Thiohalobacter thiocyanaticus: one gene and its partner. The protein of the gene in region 1 interacts with the protein of each later gene in a pairwise test. Links are inferred from orthologs where the notes say so. Each region holds a gene or a part of one and is shown in the gene's direction. Other genes may lie near its edges.

Region 1 (3,292 bases):
GGCGCGAGAGGCCGGTATCGATTTCACCCGGTTGGTGCTGCGGATACTGCAGACCAGCGAGGACGCGAAGTCATGAGCAGGAAGAGGCCTGGACAGGCGGTCAGGCGCGAAACCGAACAGCCGGCGTCCCGGCGCTGGGTGACGCTGCTCGGCAACGGTCTGGCCGCGCTGGCGCTGGTGCTGGCGCTGACCGGGGTTCATCAGTTGCTCGACTGGCTGCGTGATCCGCATGCCTGGCCGGTGCGTGAGGTGCAGATCGAAGGCGAATTCCGGCATCTGCGTCATGAACAGATTGCCGCGGCCACCCGGGACATGCTGCGGCATGGCTTTTTCGGGGTCGAGGTCGGCGCCGTGCAGCAGCGCCTGGCCGAGTTGCCCTGGGTGGAGGAGGCCGCGGTGCGGCGTATCTGGCCGGACGGGATGCAGCTGCGCATCCGGGAACAGATACCGGTGGCGCGCTGGGGCGAGGATGGACTGCTCAACGCGCGCGGCGAACTGTTCCAGCCGGACAACGTGGCCGAGTTCGCCGCACTGCCGCGACTGGCCGGGCCGATCAGCCTGCGCGAGCGGGTGATCCGGCGTTACATCGAATTCCGACAGGCGCTGCAGCAGATCGAGCGCCACCCGGTCAGCATCGACTTGGATGCGCGCCGCGCCTGGCGGGTGGAACTGGACAATGGAATGAGTATCCGGCTCGGTCGGCAGGACGAGGCCCGGCGCATGGCGCTGTTCATCGACGCCTATCCGCGGGTCTTCGCCGCCGCGCCGCAGCCGGCGCGCACTGTGGACATGCGCTACAGCAATGGTTTTGCCGTGCACTGGATGACAGCCGCGACACCGCAACGGCAAGAGGGTTGATATGACGAAAAGGTCGGAAAAGAACATGATCGTGGGACTGGATATCGGCACCTCCAAGGTGGTCGCCATTGTCGGCGAGGTGCTGCCCGAGGGCGGCATCGAGATCATCGGCATCGGCTCGCATCCCTCGCGCGGGATGAAGAAGGGCGTGGTGGTGAACATCGAGTCAACGGTGCATTCCATCCAGCGCGCTATCGAGGAGGCCGAGTTGATGGCCGGCTGCCAGATCCATTCGGTCTATGCCGGCATCGCCGGCAGCCATATCCGCAGCCTGAATTCGCACGGCATCGTGGCCATCCGCGACAAGGAGGTCACGCCGGGTGATGTGGAGCGGGTGATCGACGCCGCGCGCGCAGTGGCGATTCCCGCCGATCAGAAGATCCTGCATATCCTGCCCCAGGAATTCATCATCGATAACCAGGAGGGCATCAAGGAGCCGGTGGGCATGTCCGGCGTGCGCCTGGAGGCCAAGGTGCATCTGGTCACCGGCGCGGTGAGCGCGGCGCAGAACATCATCAAGTGCGTGCGCCGCTGCGGGCTGGAGGTCGACGACATCATCCTCGAGCAGCTGGCCTCGAGCTACTCGGTGCTGACCGAGGACGAGAAGGAGCTGGGCGTGTGTCTGGTCGACGTCGGCGGCGGCACCACCGACATGGCCGTGTTCACGGAAGGCTCCATCCGGCATACCTCGGTGATCCCCATCGCCGGCGATCAGGTGACGAACGATATCGCCGTGGCCCTGCGCACGCCGACTCAGCATGCCGAGGAGATCAAGATCAAATACGCCTGCGCCCTGACCCAGCTGGCCAGTTCCGACGACACCATCGAGGTGCCCAGCGTCGGTGACCGGCCGGCGCGGCGGCTGGCGCGCCATACCCTGGCCGAGGTGGTCGAGCCGCGCTACGAGGAACTGCTCACCCTGGTGCAGTCGGAGCTGCGCCGCAGCGGGTTCGAGGATCTGGTCGCCGCCGGCATCGTGCTGACCGGCGGCAGTTCCAAGATGGAAGGCCTGGTGGACCTGGCCGAGGAGGTGTTCCACATGCCGGTGCGCCTGGGTATGCCCCAGTACGTCGCCGGCCTGGCGGATGTCGTGCGCAATCCGATCTACGCCACCGGCGTGGGTCTGCTGCTGTTCGGCAATCAGAATCAGTCCCATCTCAACCTGGACATCCAGGGGCGGGGATTTCGCGGGGTCTGGGACCGGATGAAGAGCTGGTTCCAGGGAAATTTCTAGTTACGCAGTCACGGGGTTCCCGGTCGGTCCGGGAGCGAAGTGTCACTTAACCATCAAGTGTAATCGAGGAGACGAGCAATGTTTGAACTGATGGATGCATACAGCCAGAACGCTGTAATCAAGGTAATGGGCGTCGGCGGCGGCGGCGGCAATGCGCTGCAGCACATGGTCGAGGCCTGCATCGAAGGTGTGGATTTCATCTGCGCCAACACCGACGCCCAGGCGCTGCAGAACGTCTCGGCGCCGGTCACCCTGCAGCTGGGTTCCAGCATCACCAAGGGGCTGGGCGCCGGCGCCAATCCGGAAGTCGGCCGCCAGGCCGCGATGGAGGACCGCGATCGCATCGCCGAGGCCATCGAAGGCTCGGATATGCTGTTCATCACCGCCGGCATGGGCGGCGGCACCGGCACCGGGGCCGCCCCCATCGTGGCTCAGGTGGCGCGCGACATGGGCATCCTGACCGTGGCCGTGGTGACCAAGCCGTTCCCGTTCGAGGGCCGCAAGCGCATGGATGTCGCGCACAAGGGCATGGAGGAACTGGGCCAGTACGTGGACTCGCTCATCACCATCCCCAACGAGAAGCTGCTCTCCGTGCTGGGCAAGAACATGAGCCTGCTGGATGCCTTCAAGGCCGCCAATGACGTGCTGTTGGGCGCGGTGCAGGGCATCGCCGAGCTGATTACCCGGCCGGGTCTGATCAACGTCGATTTCGCCGACGTGCGCACCGTGATGTCCGAGATGGGCATGGCCATGATGGGGACCGGCGTCGGCCGCGGCGAGGACCGCGCCCGCGAGGCCGCCGAAGCGGCGGTCAACAGTCCGTTGCTGGAGGACATCAATCTGCTGGGCGCGGCCGGTATCCTGGTCAATGTCACCGCCGGCATGGATCTGTCCATCGGCGAGTTCGAGGAGGTCGGCAATACGGTCAAGGAGTTCGCTTCCGAGAATGCCACCGTGGTGGTGGGGACCGTGATCGACCCCGAGATGAACGATGAACTGCGGGTGACCGTGGTGGCCACCGGCCTGGGCCGGCCGAGCCAGGCCGCGCAGCCGGATGAGGAGCCGGCGACGGTCAAGCTGGTGGAAAAGAAGACCAACGGCGAACTCGACTACCAGCAGCTGGATCGGCCCACCGTGATCCGCAAGCGGGCCGCCGGCAGCGACTACGGTTCAGCCGCGCAGAACTATGACAACGATCTG
Region 2 (3,261 bases), 190 kb from region 1 along the record:
CGGGCGGTGACGGTGGCGTCGTAGGGGGCGATGAAGTTGTCCAGCATGCGCGAGCCGCAGCTGGTCTTCACCCCGTCGGTGCAGAAGATGTCCTTGTGGGCGAAGGGAATGCCGGTGAGCGGCCCGGGTCTGCCGGAGGCCAGCTGGATGTCGGCCTCGCGCGCCCGGGCCAGGGCGGCGTCCTCGCACAGGGTGATGAAACCATTGAGCCCGCCATCGAGGCGTTTGATACGCTCGAGATAGTGGCGGGTCAGTTCCTCGCTGGAGAAGGACCGGTCGCGCAGACCGCGGGCCAGTTCGGCCAGGGTTTTGGTATGCATGGGGTATCCGTTGCTGATCGCTGAAATTCGAACCGTCTTACTCGATGACGCGCGGCACCAGGTACAGGCCGGCCTCGACGGCCGGGGCGCTGGCCTGGAAGTGCGTGCGCTGATCAGTCTCGGTGACGGCGTCCGGGCGCAGGCGCTGGGTCGCCTCCAGGGGATGCGCCATCGGGGTCACATCGCCGGTATCCACCGCTTCAAGCTGCTCGACGAAGGCCAGGATATCGGACAGGTTGCGGGCATAGCCCTCGACATCGGCCGGATCGATGGCCAGCCGGGCCAGATGCGCGATCTTTTCCACTTCCGCTGGCTTCAGGGCCATGAGGACGACTCCTTGAATGACTGATCAGGCTTGCGGGAAACGCGAAAATTAACACACCCCGGGCCCGGGGTGTAGCGCCAGGCTGTCCAGCCTCTCCCCTTCCTTGACGGGAGGCGACCGAGGGGAGGGTGATGCATGGCGGATCCGCCTTGCTCACCCCCCTGTCAGGGAAAAGGCGTTATTCTGCTCCCGGACCGATCGCGCGCCCCCGCTTTTCAGCGAAATCATTGTGATGCCGGCCTCAGCCTGCCGACAGCTGTCTTGCCCAAACCCCCACCCGTTGCTACAGTACGCCGAAATTCGCGGAGGCATCACCAACCAATGCTGGGTTTCAAACGTCTCGTCGGGATCTTCTCGGAAGATCTCTCCATCGACCTGGGCACGGCCAACACCTTAATCTATGTCCGCGGGCGCGGCATCGTGCTCAACGAGCCCTCCGTCGTCGCCATCCGTCAGGACCGCGGCCCGGGCGGCCCCAAGAGCATCGCCGCCGTCGGCATCGAGGCCAAGCGCATGCTCGGCCGCACCCCGGGCAACATCACCGCCATCCGCCCGCTCAAGGACGGCGTGATCGCCGATTTCACCGTCACCGAGAAGATGCTCCAGCACTTCATCCACAAGGTGCACGAGGGCCGCTTCTTCCGGCCCAGCCCGCGGGTGCTGATCTGCGTACCCTGCGGTTCCACCCAGGTCGAGCGCCGCGCCATCAAGGAATCGGCCGCCGGCGCCGGGGCCCGCGAGGTCTACCTGATCGAGGAGCCGATGGCCGCAGCCATCGGCGCCGGCATGCCGGTCGACGAGGCCAGCGGCTCCATGGTGCTGGACATCGGCGGCGGCACCTCCGAGGTGGCCGTGATCTCATTGAACGGCATCGTCTACTCCTCCTCCGTACGCATCGGCGGCGACCGTTTCGACGAGGCCATCATCAACTACGTGCGCCGCAACTACGGTACCCTGATCGGCGAATCCACCGCCGAACGCATCAAGCACGAGATCGGCTCGGCCTACCCGGGCAACGAGGTCAAGGAACTGGAGGTCAAGGGCCGCAACCTGGCCCAGGGCGTGCCGCGCAGCTTCACCCTGAACAGCAACGAGATCCTCGAGGCCCTGCAGGAGCCGCTGTCCGGCATCGTCAGCGCGGTCAAGACGGCGCTGGAACAGACCCCGCCGGAACTGGGCGCGGACGTGGCCGAGCGCGGCATCGTGCTCACCGGCGGCAGCGCCCTGCTGCGCGATCTGGACCGGCTGCTGATGGAGGAAACCGGCCTGCCGGTGGTGGTCGCCGACGATCCGCTCACCTGCGTGGCCCGCGGCGGCGGCCGCGCCCTGGAGATGATGGACGAGCGCGGCGGGGACGTATTCTCGCTGGAGGGGTGACCTCTAACCTCCTCCCCCTTGATGGGGGAGGATTGAGGCGGGGGTGCGTTGATTGACATTCACCCCCTCCCGGCCTCCCCCATCAAGGGGGAGAAGTTCACCGTCAAACACTGCTGAGTGCTCTACCCATATAGCCCATCCCGCCCCGGACAGGTACCATTACTGCTGGTCCAACACCCGGACACGCGGAGCACGGAACCATCAAACTCATCTTCACACAAGGCCCCTCCCTGACTGCCAGGCTGGTGGTCTTCGTCTTCGCCTCCATCCTCCTGATGACCCTCGATCAGCGCCAGCAGCATCTGGACAGCCTGCGTTCGGCCCTGTCGGTGGTGGTCTTCCCCATTCAATGGCTGGTCGATCTGCCGGCGGCCAGCCAGGACTGGTTTCAGGAGACCCTCTCCAGCCGCCGGACGCTGCAGGAGGAAAACGCCCGCCTGCGCACCGAGCAGCTCATTCTCAAGGCGGAACTGCAGAAACTGGAGGCGCTGGAGGCAGAAAATCTGCGCCTGCGTGAACTGCTGGACTCTTCCTTCAAGGTCCGTGAACGGGTCCTGATCGCCGAGATCATGGCCGTGGACCTGGACCCCTATCGCCACCAGATTCTGCTCAACAAGGGGCGCTATGCCGATCTCTACACCGGCCAGCCACTGGTCGATGCCAATGGGGTGATGGGGCAGGTGATCCAGGCCGGGCCCTTTTCCGCCACCGCCATGCTCATCACCGATCCCGCCCACGCCGTACCGGTGCAGGTCAACCGCAACGGCCTGCGCAGCATCGCCCTGGGCACCGGCTCACTGACCAGCCTGTCCCTGCCCTATCTGCCCAACAACGCCGACATCGAATCCGGTGATCTGCTGATCACCTCGGGACTCGGCGGCCGCTTCCCCCCCGGCTACCCGGTGGCGGAGGTACAGAGCGTGATCCGCGACCCGGGCGAGTCCTTTGCTCAGGTCTTCGCCCGGCCGCTGGCCGAACTCAATCGCAGCCGCGAGGTGCTGCTGGTCTGGTCCCAGGGCGAGGCCGGCATGGATCCGGCCGCAACGGAACCGGCCGCAGACGAACCTGCCGGGGAATCGACACCATGAGCACACTGGTTCGACACCAGGGCGGCGGCGTGATCCTGCTCAGCCTGCTGATCGGCCTGGTCCTCGGCATCGTGCCGCTGCCGCGCGTGCTGGAACTCTACCGCCCGGACTGGGCATTGCTGATCCTGCTGTACTGGAGCCTGGCCCTGCC

What was found.
Region 2: the proteins of ftsA (region 1) and CFK21_RS13925 interact in binary tests that used the Escherichia coli proteins (3 or more experiments, as listed by UniProt). The link is inferred for Thiohalobacter thiocyanaticus from one-to-one orthologs.

The regions. Positions count from the first base shown.
Region 1 is NZ_AP018052.1:2,821,317-2,824,608, reverse strand. The notes cover bases 1-2,975. They hold ftsA (cell division protein FtsA), read left to right. Parts: upstream 1-859; coding sequence 860-2,092; downstream 2,093-2,975. Other genes in these bases: ftsZ (cell division protein FtsZ), read left to right, coding at 2,171-2,975; CFK21_RS13000 (cell division protein FtsQ/DivIB), read left to right, coding at 73-858; CFK21_RS13005 (D-alanine--D-alanine ligase), read left to right, coding at 1-76. In the rest of the region: more of ftsZ, read left to right, coding at 2,976-3,292. UniProt on the Escherichia coli protein: Essential cell division protein that assists in the assembly of the Z ring. May serve as the principal membrane anchor for the Z ring.
Region 2 is NZ_AP018052.1:3,009,280-3,012,540, forward strand. What follows is about bases 51-2,994. They hold CFK21_RS13925 (rod shape-determining protein), read left to right. Parts: upstream 51-966; coding sequence 967-2,022; downstream 2,023-2,994. Other genes in these bases: gatA (Asp-tRNA(Asn)/Glu-tRNA(Gln) amidotransferase subunit GatA), read right to left, coding at 51-320; gatC (Asp-tRNA(Asn)/Glu-tRNA(Gln) amidotransferase subunit GatC), read right to left, coding at 358-645; mreC (rod shape-determining protein MreC), read left to right, coding at 2,268-2,994. Outside these bases: more of gatA, read right to left, coding at 1-50; more of mreC, read left to right, coding at 2,995-3,110; rod shape-determining protein MreD, read left to right, coding at 3,107-3,261. UniProt on the Escherichia coli protein: Forms membrane-associated dynamic filaments that are essential for cell shape determination. Acts by regulating cell wall synthesis and cell elongation, and thus cell shape.